One region of the Arthrobacter sp. UYEF3 genome, then DNA from elsewhere that is predicted to be linked to it. Evidence: predicted binding sites of a transcription regulator. Region 1 holds the regulator's gene; each other region holds the start of a gene.
The links. Region 1 encodes LexA, which represses DNA repair genes until DNA is damaged. Its sites were predicted from a motif close to TCGAACANNTGTTCGA; they were not measured.
Positions count from the first base shown of each region.

Region 2: a site for LexA is predicted at 1,994-2,009, ahead of ruvA (Holliday junction branch migration protein RuvA). Genes of this name have one in related genera too.
Region 3: a site for LexA is predicted at 1,407-1,422, ahead of ABIB14_RS09775 (LexA family protein). Genes of this name have one in related genera too.
Region 4: a site for LexA is predicted at 2,093-2,108, ahead of ABIB14_RS13990 (DUF6504 family protein). Genes of this name have one in related genera too.

Region 1 covers NZ_JBEPNK010000004.1:172,608-177,093, reverse strand. The annotation lists gene ABIB14_RS04520 (histidinol-phosphate transaminase) at 1-723, opposite strand, end outside; gene ABIB14_RS18730 (LysM peptidoglycan-binding domain-containing protein) at 827-1,387, opposite strand; gene lexA (transcriptional repressor LexA) at 1,819-2,568, shown strand; gene ABIB14_RS04505 (ATP-dependent DNA helicase) at 2,634-4,486, opposite strand, start outside.
Region 2 covers NZ_JBEPNK010000020.1:44,564-49,049, reverse strand. The annotation lists gene pdxT (pyridoxal 5'-phosphate synthase glutaminase subunit PdxT) at 1-614, shown strand, start outside; gene ABIB14_RS13930 (YebC/PmpR family DNA-binding transcriptional regulator) at 617-1,372, shown strand; gene ruvC (crossover junction endodeoxyribonuclease RuvC) at 1,369-1,956, shown strand; gene ruvA (Holliday junction branch migration protein RuvA) at 2,074-2,718, shown strand; gene ruvB (Holliday junction branch migration DNA helicase RuvB) at 2,711-3,832, shown strand; gene yajC (preprotein translocase subunit YajC) at 4,041-4,448, shown strand.
Region 3 covers NZ_JBEPNK010000011.1:38,331-42,816, forward strand. The annotation lists gene ABIB14_RS09765 (DNA-binding protein) at 1-221, opposite strand, end outside; gene ABIB14_RS09770 (helicase associated domain-containing protein) at 424-1,077, shown strand; gene ABIB14_RS09775 (LexA family protein) at 1,437-1,868, shown strand; gene ABIB14_RS09780 (Y-family DNA polymerase) at 1,897-3,177, shown strand; gene ABIB14_RS09785 (hypothetical protein) at 3,217-3,552, shown strand; gene ABIB14_RS09790 (hypothetical protein) at 3,549-3,923, shown strand; gene ABIB14_RS09795 (hypothetical protein) at 3,966-4,238, shown strand.
Region 4 covers NZ_JBEPNK010000020.1:62,100-66,585, forward strand. The annotation lists gene ABIB14_RS13985 (DNA polymerase III subunit alpha) at 1-1,711, opposite strand, end outside; gene ABIB14_RS13990 (DUF6504 family protein) at 1,708-2,037, opposite strand; gene ABIB14_RS13995 (hypothetical protein) at 2,189-2,575, shown strand; gene ABIB14_RS14000 (VOC family protein) at 2,621-3,043, shown strand; gene ABIB14_RS14005 (SOS response-associated peptidase) at 3,054-3,812, opposite strand; gene ABIB14_RS14010 (mycoredoxin) at 4,053-4,310, shown strand; gene ABIB14_RS14015 (S-(hydroxymethyl)mycothiol dehydrogenase) at 4,437-4,486, shown strand, end outside.

The DNA.
Region 1 (4,486 bases):
GTAGCCCAGCCGTGCACCGGCCAGGGCAAAGGCCTTGCTCATGGTGCGCGAGACAATCAGCCGCTCCCTGCCGGGCAGCAGCGTGAGTGCGCTGGGTGTGCCGTCGTGGGCGAACTCGTGGTAGGCCTCGTCGACGATCACGATGGTCTGGCTGGCTTCTCCGGCCTCATAGACGGCCTCGACAACGTCGATCCCCAGGCCGGTGCCGGTGGGGTTGTTCGGGGAGCAGAGGAAAACGACGTTGGGCTTCAGCTCACGGACCTGGCGTGCTGCCGATTCGGCGCTCAGCCCATAGTCCTCGGCGCGCACGCCGACGATGTATCCGGTGTCCGTACCGGCAGCCAGCAGCGGGTACATGGAGTACGTGGGAGGGAACCCCAGGGCGGTGCGGCCCGGGCCCCCGAAGGCCTGGAGGATTTGCTGGAGGACTTCATTGGAGCCGTTCGCAGCCCAGATATTGCCGGCGTCAAGTCCGTGACCGAGATATTCCGCCAGGGCTTCACGCAGTTCAGTGAACTCGCGGTCCGGATACCGGTTCAGCCCCGCGGCAGCCTCCGTCACGGCCGCGGCGATGGCGGCACGGACATCGGCCGGGACGCCATGGGTGTTCTCGTTGACGTTCAGCAGGATGGGGACATCCAGCTGGGGCGCACCGTAGGGGCGCAATCCGCGCAGATTCGTCCGGAGGGGCAGTCGGTTGAGTCGCTCTAGCTGGTCAGTCACCGTTCCAGTTTAAGCGAGGCCGGGCCCGGACCCGAAACTGTGACCGTCGGGGGCGCAGTGTTCGGGCGCCTCACTCTCTCACGGGGTCTGGTCCGGGCGCTGGCTACTTGGAGGGTACGAAGAGCTGTTGTCCGGGGATGACGCGGGGATCCCCGAGGTTGTTGAGCTGCACGATGTCCGCCACAACGTCGCGGGGATCGCGTTCCGGGGCCACAGCGCCGGCAATGGCCCAAAGGGACTCACCGGGCTGGACCGTGACCGTAACGGCGGGCGTGAGCGAGAGCTCCGCGGACGAGTCGGCAGCCTTGGCCGGAGCGTTCAGGAAGCCGGCGAGTGAAAGCAGGAGAACCGCCAACAGCATCAACGGCAAGCCGAAGAAAACGAACCGGCCCCGCCGGGTGAGCCGCAGCGGAGCCTGCGCCGCGGCAATGGCGGGTGCAACCTGCCGCGGCCCGGCGTGTACCGACCCGGCCGCGTCCTGGCGGGCCGCATCCGTGCGGTCGGCGTCACGATCGAAGATGCTGTGCGGGCCGAAGGACTCGAACGGCACCCGTTTGGGCCGGTTTTGGTCGAACGGCGCCGACCCGAACGGTGCCGCCTCGATCTTGGCCGCCCGGACGGGAACGGATACCGGTGATCCGGAAATAGCGCTTACTACTGACATGACCTGAGCCCTCCTGGACTTATCTGTGCCGCCCGGCGTACTCCATGTACCTGCCGCCAACCGGCCTAACCATCGAACGCGAACCTTCGAACGTCTTTCTTGATCACAAGCTTCGAACACAGCACCGAACCGTCTGATGCGCCCCGAAGCTCGGGGTTCGAACATATCTTCGAACTGCGCTTGTTCTGTTTTAGCACTTATGAGCGAACATTGTCGAGACTCACTAGAACAAATGTTTGAAAAACCATGATGGCTGGCCTACTTTTGAACCACAGGGTCTGCAGCTCAGGCTTTTGAAATACCGGGTTTTTGAAATAGCGGACAACCACATGTATCGATCAACAGCAGTTCACCAGCGGGGTCTGACTTTTTCAGACTCATCGATCCCGGCAACCTCAGCGGCCGGGCGGAAATGGAAAGGCGTGGCCAACATGGCAGCACAAGCCACCGGCGGAAGGGCCGCCCAGCACGGTCCCCAGACCGTCCGGGCGCCGAAGAGCCTTACCGTCCGGCAAAAGAAGATTCTGGAGACCATCCAGCGCTCCGTAGCGGACAACGGTTACCCGCCCTCGATGCGGGAAATCGGTGACACGGTCGGCCTTGCCAGTCTCTCCAGCGTCACCCACCAGCTTTCGCAGCTGGAGAAGCTCGGGTACCTGCGCCGGGACCCCAAACGTCCCCGTGCCATGGAAGTACTGATGCCGCTGACGCTCGATGAGGGCGCGGCGAAGATTTCCGGAGTGGGGAAGTCCAGCGGCCTGCGGGCGGTGGGCGGGCGGGCCGTATCGGAGCTAGCCAGCGCCACGGACACCGCGATGGTGCCGTTCGTGGGCCGGATTGCCGCCGGCGGTCCGATCCTTGCCGACCAGGTGGTGGAGGACGTGATGCCCCTGCCGCGCCAACTGGTGGGCCACGGCGAACTGTTCATGCTGCGGGTGGCCGGCGATTCGATGATCGATGCCGCCATCTGCGACGGTGACTGGGTGGTGGTCCGGCGTCAGAACGATGCGCTCAACGGCGACATCGTTGCCGCGCTGCTCGATGACGAGGCCACGGTCAAGACTTTCCGCCAGCGCGACGGCCACACCTGGCTGCTTCCCCAGAACACCCAGTATGAGCCGATCCTTGGCGATCATGCCGTCATCATGGGCAAAGTCGTCTCGGTACTGCGCTCCCTCTAGCGTTCAGCCACCGGCAACGCTGCTGAGGCCCCCTCCGGATCTCCGGGCGGGGCCTTTGGCGTTCCCTATTTGGCCGGCTGCCGGGCGGGGGTCTCCTTGGCAAGGCGTTCGAGGGCAGCGAAAGCTACGCCCGGGTCAGTGGTTGGCCAGAACGGCGGGAGTGCGGCCCGGAGGAACCCGCCGTAGCGCTCGGTGGACAGTCGTGGGTCCAGGACCGCCACGACGCCCTTGTCCGACGTCGTGCGGATCAACCGCCCGGCGCCCTGGGCGAGGCGGATGGCGGCGTGGGTGGCCGACACGCTCATGAACCCGTTTCCGCCGGCCTGGGCCACGGCGCGGGAGCGTGCGGTCATCAGCGGGTCATCGGGGCGGGGGAACGGGATCCTGTCGATCACGACCAGCCGGCAGGAACTTCCGGGCACATCGACGCCCTGCCAGAGCGACATGGTGCCGAACAGGCAGGTGTCCGGTTCGTCGGCGAACTGCTTGACGAGCGCGGTCATGGTCGATTCGCCCTGGCAGAGGATGCGCAGGCCCAGCCGGGGCCGCATCGCGTCCGCCGCCTCTTCGGCGGCGCGCCGGGACGAGAACAGACACAGGGCCCCGCCGCCGGAGGCGCGGATCAGCTTTTCGAGCTCATCGAGGGCTTCCGGGGACGTTCCCCGGCCGGGCTTGGGCAGGTGCTTGGCGACGTAGAGGATGCCCTGCTTGGGATATTCGAAGGGGGACCCGACGTCGACGCCGGTCCAGCTGGGGGCCCCGGGGCCTACCAGGCCGAGGCCTCCGGCAGCCGGCTCGAAGGCCGCACCGATCGCCAGGGTGGCCGAGGTCAGGACGACGGTGTGGTCCGCGAACAGCCCCTCGCGCAGCCGACCGGCAACGCTGAGCGGTGCAACGTTGACCAGGGCCGGCGCCGAGTCGTCCGGCTGCGAGTAGCCCTGTTGCGGGTCGAAGCTGCTGTTGCGGGAGAACCAGACCACTTCGCGGTTCTCCCTGGCGGCCAGGAGCCGTTCGCACAGTTCCAGGATCACCATCAGGCGGGATCGGGCGAGCTGGCGGCCGCCGTCGGCTGTGTTGGCGCTGTCGCCCTTGGAGTCCGAGAGCGCGGCGCGGCAGGCGTCGCGCAGCTGGTCCACGCAGTCCAGTTGCTCACTGTTCAGTCCGTTGGGCATGAGTCCGCTAGGGACCCCTTCAATGGCGAGTTCGAGGTTGGCCGCGGAGTTGCTGAGCGCGTCCACGGTGATGCCGGTGTGCTTCCGGGCGCCGGAGGCGGCGGCATGCACCATCGCGACGGAGAGCTGGCCGGACACGGCACCCGTGACCCGGTCCTGCAGCTCGTGCGCCTCGTCCACCACCACGACGTCGTACTCCGGCAATACGGCGAGGCCCTCGAAGGCGCTGACGGCCAGCATCGCGTGGTTGGTGACCACGACGTCGGCGTCGGCGGCGTTCTGCCGGGCCAGTTCGCTGAAACATTCGGCCGCGAGCGGGCACTTTTGCGCGCCGAGGCACTCCATTGAGGTGACGGAAACCTGCCGCCAGGCGCGGTCGGTCACGCCCGGCATGAGCTCGTCGCGGTCCCCCGTCAGGGTGTCCTCGGCCCATTCGCGGAGCCGGACCACTTCCTTGCCGAGCTGCGACGACGGGCCACCCATCGCGGCTGCGAAGTGCGGCACGGAGGTGTCCTCGCCGAGGGAGAACAACTGACCCTCGGACGGCTCCTCGGACGGGAAGCCGCCGCCGAGTTTGTGCCGGCACACATAGTTGGAGCGGCCCTTGACGAGCGCGATCTTTACCGGCCGCGCCAGTACGGGCGTGATCGTCTTGAGCAGCCGCGGCAGGTCCCGGCCGACGATCTGTGTCTGCAGCGCCAGGGTGGCAGTCGAGACGAGGGTCGGTTTGTCGCTGACCAGCGAAT
Region 2 (4,486 bases), on a different contig from region 1:
ACCTGCACGTCGTGGAATCAGCCGGGGCCGTCGGCGTCGGCGTCCGCCGCCCCGCCGAGCTGGACGGCCTTGACGGCCTCATCATTCCCGGCGGTGAATCGACCACCATCGACAAGCTCGCAAGGGCCTTCGAACTCCGGGATCCGCTGCGCGAACGCATCCAGGCCGGGCTGCCCGTCTACGGTTCCTGCGCCGGCATGATCCTGCTGGCCGACGACATCGCTGACCCCGCCACGGATCTTGCCGGCAACCCGCAGCAGACCTTCGGCGGCCTCGACATCACGGTGCGGCGCAACGCTTTCGGCCGGCAGCGCGAATCGTTCGAGACTGATCTCGAATTCAAGGGGCTCCAGTTCAGCGCCGGCGACGGCGGCGCGGCCCCGGTGCACGCAGTGTTCATCCGCGGGCCGTGGGTGGAACGCGTCGGCGCCTGCGTCGAAGTCCTGGCGCAGGTGGAACCGTCCAAGGCGGGCCACCCGGAATCCCTCGACGGCACCGCTAGAATTGTTGCTGTGCGTTCCGGCAAGCTGCTGGCCACCTCTTTCCACCCGGAAGTTACGGGCGAGAAGCGCGTGCATGAATTGTTTATTCGAATGATCAGAGGAGAAGCGTAAGCATGTCAGGCCACTCCAAATGGGCGACGACCAAGCACAAGAAGGCTATCCTGGACAGCCGCCGGGCCAAGTCGTTCGCCAAGCTGATCAAGAACATCGAAGTCGCCGCGCGGATGGGCGGCCCCGACCTCGCCGGCAACCCGGGCCTGGAACTTGCCGTGACCAAGGCCAAAAAGACCTCGGTCCCCGCAGATAACATCGACCGCGCCATCAAGCGCGGCGCCGGCCTCACCGGCGAGGTCGTGGACTACACCGAGATCATGTACGAGTGCCGCGGTCCGCAGGGCTCGGCGCTGCTCATCGAGTGCCTGACGGACAACAAGAACCGCGCGGCCTCCGAGGTCCGGCTCGCCATTTCCCGCAACGGCGGCAGCATCGCCGACCCCGGATCGGTCAGCTATCTCTTCTCCCGCAAGGGCGTCGTCTCGCTGCCGAAGAACGGCCTGAGCGAGGACGACGTGCTGATGGCGGTCCTCGACGCCGGTGCCGAGGAAGTCAAGGACCACGGCGACAGCTTCGAGATCCATTCCGAACCGACCGACCTGCAGGCCATCCGCGCTGCGCTCAAGGAAGCCGGGATCGATTACGACACCGACGAGGCCGAGTTTGTTCCCTCCATGCAGGTGCCGCTGGACCTCGATGCCGCCAAGAAGTTCATGAAGCTCGTGGACGCCCTGGAAGAGCTCGACGACGTGCAGAACGTCTACAGCAACGCAGACCTCAGCGACGAAGTGCAGGCCGCACTGGAAGCAGAGTGACCCTTCGCGTCCTCGGCGTCGATCCGGGCCTCACCCGCTGCGGGATCGGCGTCGTGGACGTCGAGAAAAACCGGCGCGCCACCATGGTGGCGTTCGGCGTCGTCGGTACCTCCCCGGACGAGAGTCTCGACCAGCGGCTGCTCGTCATTGCCACCTCGATCGATGACTGGCTGGACAAGTACCAGCCGCATGTCCTCGCCGTTGAACGGGTCTTTTCGCAGCTCAACGTCAGCACTGTGATGGGCGTGGCCCAGGCCTCCGGCGTCGTGATTGCCGCCGCAGCGCGCCGCGGCATCCCGGTTGCGCTGCATACCCCCTCGGAGGTCAAGGCCGCCGTGACCGGCAGCGGTACCTCCAACAAGGACGCCGTCACCAAGTTAGTCACCAAGATTCTCCGGCTTGACGCCCCTCCGCGGCCCGCCGACGCCGCCGACGCGCTGGCGCTGGCCATCACGCATGCCTGGCGGGCCGGCACCGGTAACTCCAACGGGGGCGCAGCCACCACGGGACCCGGCAGCCAGTCCCTCACCCCCGCCCAGCGCGCCTGGGCTGACGCGGAGGCAAAAGCGCGCCGTGCGCGTTGAATGTCCGACTTTGTCAGCGAACAACTTGGTAAGGTATTCGTAGATATGTTCGGATAGCCGGTACGTGCCGGCTCGCCGATGCGAAACGTGCATCGGCTGTACACCAGGAGCCAGGCCTTGATCAGTTTTCTTCGCGGAACCGTTGCGCACGTCGGCCTGTCCTCGGCGGTGATCGACCTCAACGGTGCCGGCATGAGCGTCAACGCCACGCCCCAGACCCTCAGCGGGCTCCGCGTCGGAGACGAGGGCAAGCTGTTCACCTCCCTGATCGTGCGGGAAGACTCGCTGACGCTTTTCGGTTTCGGCAGCGACGATGAACGCGAGGTGTTCGATGTGCTGCTGAGCGTCAGCGGCGTCGGACCGCGCCTGGCGCTGGCCGTCCTTGCCGTTCACGAACCCGAGGCGATCCGGGTCGCCGCGCACTCCGGCGACGGCAAGGCCTTTACCAAGGTGCCCGGCATCGGCCCCAAGGTCGCGGGCCGGATTGTGCTGGAACTGGCTGGCAAGCTGGTCCCGCACGGCACTCCGGGCAGATCCGTTCCGGCCGTGTCCGCCGAAGCCGTCTGGAAGCCGCAGGTGGTGGCCGCAATGATGAGCCTGGGCTGGTCCGAGAAGGATGCCACATCAAGCATTGACAAGTCGCTGGCCGATTCCCCGGAGCTCGCCGAGCAGGGCAACGTCGCGGAGATCCTTCGCGCCACGCTGCGCTGGCTGGGCCAGGACGGCGCCCGCGCCGGGAACCGGGTAGGCGCCCGTGGCTGAGCCCACCCTCGTCGGCGGGGGAGAGGAACCGGAGGAGCGAGTTATCGAGGCCGCCCTCCGGCCGAAGAACCTGCACGATTTCGTCGGCCAGCACCGGGTCCGCAAACAACTTTCGCTCGTCCTGGAGGCCTCCCGGATGCGTGGCCGCAGCGCCGACCACGTGTTGCTGTCCGGCCCGCCCGGGCTCGGCAAAACCACCCTGTCCATGATCATCGCCGCCGAGATGAACGCCCCGTTGCGGATCAGTAGCGGCCCGGCCATCCAGCACGCCGGTGACCTGGCGGCGATCCTGTCCTCGCTCTCCGAGGGCGAGGTCCTGTTCCTCGATGAGATCCACCGGATGTCCCGGCCGGCGGAGGAAATGCTTTACATGGCCATGGAGGACTTCCGCGTCGACATCGTCGTCGGCAAAGGCGCCGGCGCCACTGCGATCCCGCTGGAGTTGCCGCCGTTCACCCTGGTCGGCGCCACCACCCGCGCCGGGCTGCTGCCCGGGCCGCTGCGGGACAGGTTCGGTTTCACCGGCCACCTCGAGTTCTACTCCGTGGAGGAGCTCGAGCTCGTGCTCCGTCGTTCGGCCGGGCTGCTGGACCTGAAGGTGAACTCGGCCGGCTTCAGCGAGGTCGCGGGCCGGTCCCGGGGCACCCCCCGCATCGCGAACCGGCTGTTGCGGCGCGTCCGGGACTGGGCGCTGGTGCACGGGGTGGAGCAGATCGACGCGCGCGCGGCCTCGGCCGCCCTGGACATGTACGAGGTGGACAAGCGCGGCCTGGACCGGCTGGACCGCGCGGTGCTGGAGGCACTGATCACCAAGTTCGGCGGCGGCCCGGTGGGCCTTTCCACGCTGGCCATCGCCGTCGGCGAAGAAACTGAAACAGTGGAAACCGTCGCCGAACCCTACCTGGTCCGGGAGGGCCTGCTGGGCAGGACGCCGCGCGGGCGGATCGCGCTGGCGCCGGCCTGGACCCACCTTGGCTTCGCGGTGCCCGCCGGTGCGTTCGGACAGGACCCGCTGGACCTGTTCCCGGCGGGGGACGCCGGCGTGGAACCGGCCGGATTCGGTGAAGATGCCGTCGCAGAAATTGAGCCCGAATGGATCCGGAAGGGTCAATAGCACCCGGCCATGACCTTTTCCCTTTAGACTGGAATTACGCTCGGCACGTTCGGGCCTTTGTTTCCGTGCGCGGCTACCGCTAGGCCGCCGTTGGCCAAGCATGGTTCCCTGCCGGAAATCCTGCCAGGTTCCACACAGCCCCGGAGCGAAGCGGACGTTGCTCTGAAACCAGCTTGTAAGTACAGAACGGAACTTTCCCTTGGATCCAATGACAATTCTCCTGTTCGTCATGCTCGCCGTGTTCGTCTTCATGATGTTCCGACGTAACAAGAAGACGCAGCAGCAGCAGGCCCAGCTCCAGTCGAAGTTCGGCCCCGGCGTTGAGGTCATGACTAGCTTCGGCCTGTTCGGCCGCATCGTCGAGATCGACGACGCCGAGAACAAGGTCCTTCTGGAAATCTCCCCGGGCAACACCGCCACCGTGCACCGCCAGTCCGTCACCAAGATCGTCGAGCCGGCGGTGGCAGTCGAGGAGCCGACTGTTGTTCCCGATGACGCTTCCTCGCTGACCTTTGACAAGGCGGACAGCGCCGCTACGGTCGCCGAAGCGCCGCACAACGAAACGGCTGACGAAACCCTGCGCCGCTTGAACGATGAAGGCAAGAAAGACAGCTAGTCTGCCCTCTGAGCTATCCCGCAAAGCTACGGTGCGCG
Region 3 (4,486 bases), on a different contig from region 1:
CAGGCCCCTGCCAGACGCGCGGCCTGTTCCAGCACCGCTGCCGGCGTCGCGGCGAGACGGCCTCCCGCGGCCTGCTTCTCCTCGACCCACTCCTTCAGATAGCGCGTGGCGTCGGCGTTGCTCACACCCGCAGCCGCCCGCACCGTCGAGACGGTAGGCCGGCGCTCGGCACTGATCTGCTCCGCAGCAGCAAACACACGGTCTTTCACACTCAACGCCACGGCGACAACCTCAAAAATAGTAGGAGTAGTAGTAACAAAACTACTACTCCTACTACTTTCTGACAATACCGCCGCCGAATTCCCATGGCCCGGCGGCTCTCTCCGCTCCGCCAGGAGCTCCGGGGGGCCCGGCGGTCGCCCGGCTGCGCCGCCACGTCGCCGGCCTGCCTGGCGGGGTGGTCGTGGCAGGATGGGCTCCATCATGGACAGGCGGTTAAGGCGCGCTCCGGACGCGGAATGGGTGTTGATGTACCGGCTCGGACTGAGCCGGCAACGCATCGCTGACCTCGTGCGCGCCGAGCCGGCCACCGTCGGGTATCACCTGGTCATCGCCCGTCGCCAGGACCCGGGACTCGAGACCGCACACCACGCCGCTGTCGTGACCAGGGCCGGCGGACCCTCCCCCGCGGACCTTGCCCGCATGGAGGAGATCATCGCCTGGATTAGGGCCGAGGGCCGATTGCCCCGTGACCGCTCGCAGGATAAACGTGAACGGTCGATGGCGCGGTGGCTCTCGGATCGCCGGCGCGAAGCAGCCGACGGCACCCTCGACCCGGCATACCGGGCCGGCCTCGCCCGGGTCCCCGGGTGGGAAGGAAACCCCAGGGCAGCAGCGGATGAGTCCCGGTGGCATGACCGCCTCGCCCAGCTGGTGGACTTCCGCGCCGAAGGCAACAACTGGCCCCGCCACCACCACTACGCCTCAGAACGGGAACACACCCTCGGCGTGTGGATCCACGCCCAGCGGTACAAACACCACCGAGGCGACCTCACCCCTGACAAAGTCAGCCTCCTGGACGCCGCCGTGCCCGGCTGGCAGACCGGCCGGACCCGCGGCCGCCGCCCCCGGGTGTGACCGGAAGCTCCCGGTTCCCAGCAGCGTGACGGCCAGGGTGGCCAGTAGAATTGCCTTGGTTCTCCAGTCCCCCAGCTTGGAGAACCGGGAGCCTCCACGTTTGAGTCCTTGATTCGCGCGGAGGCTTCCTTATGCCCCACCAACAACGGTTCCGCGTCCCGACTTTCCCTCCGTACAGCGTGCCGCGCGGGCCGGGTTGTGCCCATTGGGGTCAGGTGGAGCCCTCCGCACAGCTCAAGCTGTCCCCGCTGGCGTGCAAACCGGCCCCCGCCACAGGCCCGACCTGGCGGGCGGCGGTACTTTCTGTCGGTCCCAGGAGCTAGACTAATTCGAACATATATTCGAATAAAAGGTGTGTTGTGGGCGTTCTTATTGGTCCCCGTGTGATAGATGCGGGTGCGTCGTTGTTGTCGGTGCTGATCTCTCCGGTCGCTGTCGCGGCCGGGTATCCCTCGCCCGCGCAGGACTACTTCGACGGGCGGATCGACCTGAATGAGCACCTGATCAAGGACGTCACGTCCACCTATGTGGTACGGGTGTCCGGGGACTCCATGACCGGCGCCGGGATCAGCGACGGCGACGAACTGATCGTCAACCGCGCCCTGGAACCGGTGGACGGGTCCGTGGTCGTCGCGGTCCTGGACGGGGAACTGACCATCAAACGCCTCCGGATCACGGCCACCGGGGTCGTGCTGCAGGCAGAGAACCCCGCGTACCCGGACATCCGGGTCCCGTCCCTGTCCGATCTCGTGGTGTGGGGCATCGCCACCCGATGCCTCCACCACCTCTAAGGACCCGGCCGTGTCGAAGCCTGCGGCCATGCGGCAGTTGCCGCAGATCGCGCACGTGGACGTGAACTGCTTCTACGCCAGCGCCGAGCGGGCGTTCAACCCCGCCCTGGAGGGCCGGCCCGTCATCGTCCTGTCCAACAACGATGGCTGCGCCGTCACCCGCTCCCCCGAAGCCAAAGCCCTGGGTATCGCCATGGGTGAGCCGTGGTTCAAACTCGCCCCCCGCGCCAAGGAATGGGGACTCGTTGCCCTCTCGAGTAACTACGAGCTCTACGGCGACATCAGCGCCCGCGTCATGGAACTCCTGGGCCGGTACTCCGCATGGCTCGAGGTCTACAGCATCGACGAGGCCTTCCTCGGCGTCAAAGGCACCCCGGACGAACTCCTGGCCCTCGGCCGGGACATGAAAGCCACCGTGCGGCGCAACGTCGGCGTGCCCGTCTGCGTCGGGATCGCACCCACCAAGACCCTGGCGAAACTGGCCAACAAATGGGCCAAGAACAACCCGGCCTTCGACGGCGTCTGCCACTGGGACTCCGTCCCCACCCCCGAAAGAGAAGGTCTAATGCGGCGCCTGTCCGTCATCGATATCTGGGGTGTCGCCACCCGGCTGACCAAACGCCTCAACGCCCTGGGGATCCATTCCATCCTTGACCTGTCCCGGGCGGATCCGGTGATGATCCGGGACCGCTTCTCCGTGGTCATGATGCGCACCGTGCTGGAACTGCAGGGAACCCCCTGCATCCCCATGGAGGAAGAACGTATCGGCCGGGACCAGCTCATCTTCTCCCGATCCTTCGCCACCCCCATCACCACCGCTACCGGGATCCGGCAGGTCATGAGCGTCTATGGCCAGCAGGCCTCGGCGCGGCTGGGCAAACACGGCCTCCAGGCCAAAGTCCTCACCGCGTTCGCCGGGACCTCACACTTCAACCCGAAAGACACCTCCTACCCCTCGGTCTGCGTGCCGCTCCCGATGCCCACCGCAGACCCGGTCCTGCTCACCAAGGCCGCCCACGCTCTCCTGCCCCGCATCTGCGAGGGCATCCGGTACGCCCGGGCCGGGATCATGGTCACCGACCTGCGGCCCACCGGCAACCAGGCACCCCTGGCCCTGTTCGAAAACCCGCACGAGGAACGCCACGTGGGCACACTCCTGGAAGACATCACCCGCCGGTACGGGCGCGGCTCCATCGGCCTTGGCCACGGCGGCATCCGCGGCGGGCCGGACTGGACCATGAAAGGAGACATGCTCTCCCCCCGCTACACCACCCACTGGAACGAACTCCCCCTCGTCAAAGCCGCCTAAACCACCCGCACGACAGCACCACGAAAGAACACCAACTCCATGAGCACCATCGCCGAAGCCGCCCCGCAGACCCACGACACACTGGTCCGACTCGACGCGGCAGGCAAACCCCTGGCCATCCGCCACGACGGCCAAATCTGGCTCGTCGATCCCGACACCGACTCCCAACACTGGTACGGACGGGACGCGTGGTGGGACACCCGCCGCACCGCCGCCGTCGGCAGCGGCGACCTGGTCAGCATCGAATACTGGCGCCTCCAGGTCCGTCTTGACTCGACCTCAGCCCTTCGGACTGTCACGCTGCGCCGGGACCCGCTTTCGACCCAGTGGCTGCTGGAAGACATCAGCGACGGCGGAGAGACAGCCCAAAATTGAACCGCCAAACCATCAACGACCAGACGTGGGAAGCGATCAGGGCAGAATTCACGCTGCCGACCCTGCAACAGGTATACCGCCGGCTCTCCGAACTGATGGAGGACCCGGAACCGGTCATGCGTCAGCTCGTGCGCGTCTTCATTGACGACGGGACCTTCTGCCCGGGCTTCCAGTTCCTCCCCGACGGGCAGCTCCAGACAACCGTCACGGCCCTCTTCCGACGGGCCATGGAGCTGGAGATCCCGCACAACTACTTCACCCTCTGGATGATCACCCCGTCCCGGCCCCTGGCCGGGACCCGCCCCGTCGATCACCTGAAGAAGGACCCCGCTCCCCTGCTCCGGGCGCTGGAATCCTACCGCTGGCGCTAGCGTGGCTCTTGACGGAACCAATGGGGTGCGTAGCGTGGGGCCATGGGACTCATCTACGACAACCCAGACCTGGCAGCCCTGACACTGACGCGGCTCGCCGCGGAAGAATCCGAAGGTCCCGGCGCCCTGGAAGGGCGCATGCGGAACTACCTCGACGGCCTCGTACAGCGCAACGGCACCGCGTACCTCGAACTGGTGGCCATCACCCTCGCCCGGGTCCACTTCAAATCCCTGGACGACCTGGCCCGGACCACCGGGGCCGCCGCCGAGGCACTTCTCGACGCCGCGGAAGTCGAGGCGCTAGAGGGCTCCTAGGCGCCACCCGGCATACAGTGTTCAGGTGGAAATTACCGGCACGATCCAGGCACCCGACGGCCGTCACACACCCTCCCCCCGCATTGAATTTGGGCGGGTATCTTCAGCCGTGGAGACCAGGGATTGAGGGCACGCAGCGAAGGCCGGCACCTTTTCGAGTGCCAGCCTTCACTGTTTCAGGAGCTGTTGATCAGTCTTTCGCGGCTACGGCGACTTCCGGGATCTGTGCTGAAGCAATGCATTCAGCG
Region 4 (4,486 bases), on a different contig from region 1:
GCCCGCTGGGCTGGACCGGGGTGCGGTCCAGCAGCGTCGCGTCGCCCAGGATGACCCCGCAGGGGTGCATCGAAATGTGGCGCGGCAGCCGGTCCAGCCGTTCGGTCAGGTCCACCAGCAGGTCCAGCTGCTGGTTTTCGCTGAAGCCGCGCTGCTCCACCCGGCCGGCGAACTCCTTCAGCTCCGGCTTCTCCACCAGGGCCTCGCGGAAGTTCCGGGCCGAAAACCGCCACAGCTGCTTGGCGATCTCGTCGATGTCGCCGCCGTCCATGCCCAGGGCCAGGCCGGCGTCGCGGACGGCGCCCCGGGCGCGGTACCCGTTCTGCATGCTCATCAGCGTGACGCGTTCGGAGCCGAAGCGCTCAAAGATCTTCCGGTAGACGTTGTGCCGTTCGGCGCTTTCGACGTCGATATCGATATCCGGGAGGGTGGCGCGGTCACGGGACAGGAAGCGCTCGAAAATCAAGTCGTGCTGCAGCGGGTTCACCTGGCTGACATCGATCAGGAAGTTGACCAGGCTGGAGGCGCCCGAGCCGCGGGCTGCGGCCCGGACCCCCATATCCTGGATCATCCGGGACACCTCCGCGACGGTCAGGAAGTAGGCGGCGAAGCCCAGGCTGTCGATGATCCGCAGTTCGTGTTCCAGCCGGGCATGCAGCTCTGCGGCAGGCTTCCCGGTGATGCCCGGGAAGCGCCGGCTGATGCCCGCCTCGCAGCGCCGCGTGAGCTCCACGAGCGGATCCCCCGCAATCCCGATCACCGAGGCCTCCGGGACCACGGGCTGCTTCCATCCCATGTCCGTGCCCGGATCCATCCGGCAGCGGTCCGCGAGCGCCTCGGTGTGTGCCAGCAGGCTTTTCAGGTCCGCGGCGCCGTACCCGGCGGCGTGCATGATCTCCTGGCCGAGCCGCAGCATCTGCGCGGAGGATTTCAGCCAGCCCTGCCCGTTGGGTTGCAGCAGCGGGGCGGCCGAGAGCTCGGGCAGGGATTTGAGCGTCCGGGCGGAGTCCAGCACGTCCGCTGTCGCTGCGCCGTCCTCGGCGCAGTACCGAACGGCGTTGCTTAGCACCGCCGGGACTGAGTGTTCCGCGGCAAGCTTGAGCATCCGCACTGCGTGGGCCGTGCTCAGCGGCTCGCCCGGCGGGCTGAGCTGCGAGACGACCTCGGCGGCGAGGGTTCCCGGCGGCATGGCGTCCAGCCAGCGTTTGAAGAGCGTGCGGGGGCGCAGGTAGCGCCGCCCGCCCATGGCACGGCCGACGTCGGAGTCCGGGCCGACCAGCACGGTCAGCACCGGCTTGAGGGTGTGCGGATCCAGGGCGCGGGAGGCCAGTTCCGCACGGGTCACGGCGACGGGCACCGCTCCCCCGGCCTTGCCCGAGGTACGGGCATGGGCGTCGGAGACCAGCCGGCACAGCGCCCGGTACCCGGCGCCGTGGTTCTGCCCGTGCGCCAGGACGACGACGCGTCCTCCGAGCCGGGTGCGGAGGTCGCCGTCGTCGTCGAAGACCGCGAGGTCCACCCCCACGACCGGGTCCAGCCCTGCCGCCATGCAGGCTTTCAGGTGCTTGACCGTGCCGTAGAGCCCGTCGCGGTCCGTGCAGGCGAGCGCCGTGGCGCCGTCCGCGGCGGCGGCGGCAGCCAACTCCTCCGGCCAGGACACCCCGTAGTGGGCGCTGAACGCGGTGGAAACGTGCAGGTGGGTAAAGCTCATGCCGATTCGGGTTTCCGGAGTGGTCGCAGGGCATCGTGGATCCGCAGCAGCCGCCAGCGTCCGCTGGCCAGGTGCCGGCTCAGGTCAAGGGTGAGGGTCCGCTCCGGGTTCCCGGCATCCCGGACCTGGACGCGCCAGATTTCGTGGTCCACCAGCCCCGGGCCGCTGCCCAGCGGCGCCCGCCGTTCTTCCGCCCACCACTGGCGCCGCTCAAACCAGCGGACCGGCTCGGCGCAGAGGGCATAGTGCCGCCCGGCCCAGTCCAGGGACTCCGGCTGGCCTGCCGGGGTGCAGACGACGTCCACCGACTCGCTGAACATCCCCATGGTGCCTCCCGGAGCGCTGGCCACAATAATTTTGTGCGTGAACATCTTGAAGTATTCGAATATATCTTCGAATACTTCAGTCTACGCCGGGCCGGGGACAAAACCTAGATCGGGGGTGGACGGACGCAGGCGCAGGTAGCAGGATTGAGCCATGAGCTCCCACAGCGCACTCCTGAAGCACGTAACCATCGCCGCCAAGGATTCAACCTTGGTGGCGATGTTCGCTATCGACGGGAATATTCCGAGTTCCGGCGCCTATGTGGTGGGGCTCGTCGCGGCCACCCCGGACCACTCCCACCAGCGCCGGATGGAAATCGAGTTCATAAACGGCGAGGCCGTGTCCTTTTTCTGCTTCAGCCACGACGGCACGGAGGAGAACTTTGACCTCAAGGGAGTGGAGCACTCCGGCAACACCATCACCGGGACCTTTCCGATCAGCACGGTCCGGGGGCTGGTCAAAGGCCACCTGATGACGGCGTTCAGCGATTGCGAGGGCAGGGAGTACCAGGCCAACGTGCCCGTCGAAGAGTCGCTCTAACAGCCGTACCGTGCTGAGCCGCCAAGTGCATGACAGGATCGCATGATGCAACCGCGGGTCGACTTCATCTCACTTGGGGTCCGCAGCGTTGACGCCTCGCGCCGCTTCTACGTCGAGGGCCTCGGCTGGCCGGTCCACCGGGAGGTTCCCGGCGAGGTGGTCTTCCTGCAGGCAAACCACGGCCTCATCCTCTCGCTCTGGAACGCCGCGCAGATGCAGGCCGAGGCGGGAACGGATGCCCCCGCCGGCGTGCCCTGGATCACCCTGAGCCACAACGTCGGCAGCGCGGAGGAGGTGGAGTCGGTGATGCGCCAGGCAGAAGCCGCGGGCGCCGACGTCGTGGCAGCGCCGAAGACCCAGCCCTGGGGCGGATACACCGGCTACTTCGCCGACCCGGACGGCTTCCGCTGGGAGATCGCCTTCAACCCCACCTGGACGGTCGACGCCGGCGGCAGGGTCACGGTCTAGCCGCCTTTACTCAGAACAGGCTGCCGACCGGCTCGATCAGCTCCGGGGAGTCGTTCCTGACGTTTCCGACGGCGGTGCCGACGGCGTCGATCGCCCAGCCCTCGGCCACGTCGTGTGCGCCGGCCCGGACCAGCCCCACCAGGGCGGCGGCATCGTCGGCCTGCGGGTCCAGCCAGGTCTCCATGGTCCGGCGGTCCATCGGCAGCGGGACCCGGTCATGCAGGGCCGTCAGTTCCGCCAGCATCCCGCCCGCGTAGCCCTCCGGCGGCGAGTCGGTGGTCATGATCGAAGTCGACAGCAACCAGCGCTCCGGGTCATCCTCCGCTTTCGACGGATCCTTCCACCATTCATAGAGCCCCGCGAAGACAATAGCGCTGCCGTCCCTCGGGTGCACGTAGTACGGCTGCTTGCCGCGGCCCTCGCCCTTCCACTCGTAGTAGCCGTCCGCCGGGACCGCGCAGCGCCGGGACCGGGCGGCCTTCCGGAACGCGGGCTTCTCCAGCACGCTCTCGCTGCGGGCGTTGATCATTTTCGAGCCGATGCCGGGGTCCTTGGACCACGACGGCACGAGCCCCCAGCGGGCAATGTGCAACTGCCGCACTCGCTTGGCGGGAAACTCCCCGTCCACCAGCCGTTCCAGAAGGATCGGCACGTCCGCGGTCGGGGCGACGTTCCAGGACGGCGGAATCAGGAACTCTTCCTCCAGTTCGGCATCAAAGTCTGCCAGCAGGTCTCCGACGGCCCGGGCCATCACGTAGCGTCCACACATGGCACCAGCATGCCACCGGCACCGGCCCGGCGGGAAGCGCCCTGGCACCGGCCCGGCGGGAAGCGCCCTGGCACCGGCCCGGCGGGAAGCGCCCTGGCACCGGCCCGGCGGGCTGCGGGAATAGCGCCCGGCGGGTTACGGTTGTCCCAAGTGATATCCGACTGTCCCGACCGATGACCACCGCGCAACGCCGGTGCGAAGCGTGCGGCCGGCAGCACTGACCAGCTTGAGGAGATTTCCGTGGACTTTACCCCCGATTCCGGCACCATCACCATGTTTTCGACGACCTGGTGCGGCTACTGCAACCGGCTAAAGAAGCAACTGGACGCACAGGGCATCGGCTACACGGAGGTCAACATCGAGGAAGTCGAAGGTACCGCCGAGCTCGTGGAGCAGCTCAACGGAGGCAACCGCACTGTCCCCACCGTGCTCTTCCCGGACGGCACCGCGGCCACCAACCCCTCCGCAGCAGAGGTGAAGAGCCGCCTCGCGGCCTAAAGCTTTCTCAACAAGGACACACCACCACACCAGCTACGGCGCGGTCTCCCGGATCACCCAGGACCCGCGCCGTGCCGCATCCGGCCGCGAAAGGCAACGGACGCGGTGATGAAAGGAGCCCTCCCCATGGTCCACAAAGTCAAAGCCGCAGTAGTCCGGTCCAAGAACGCCCCCGT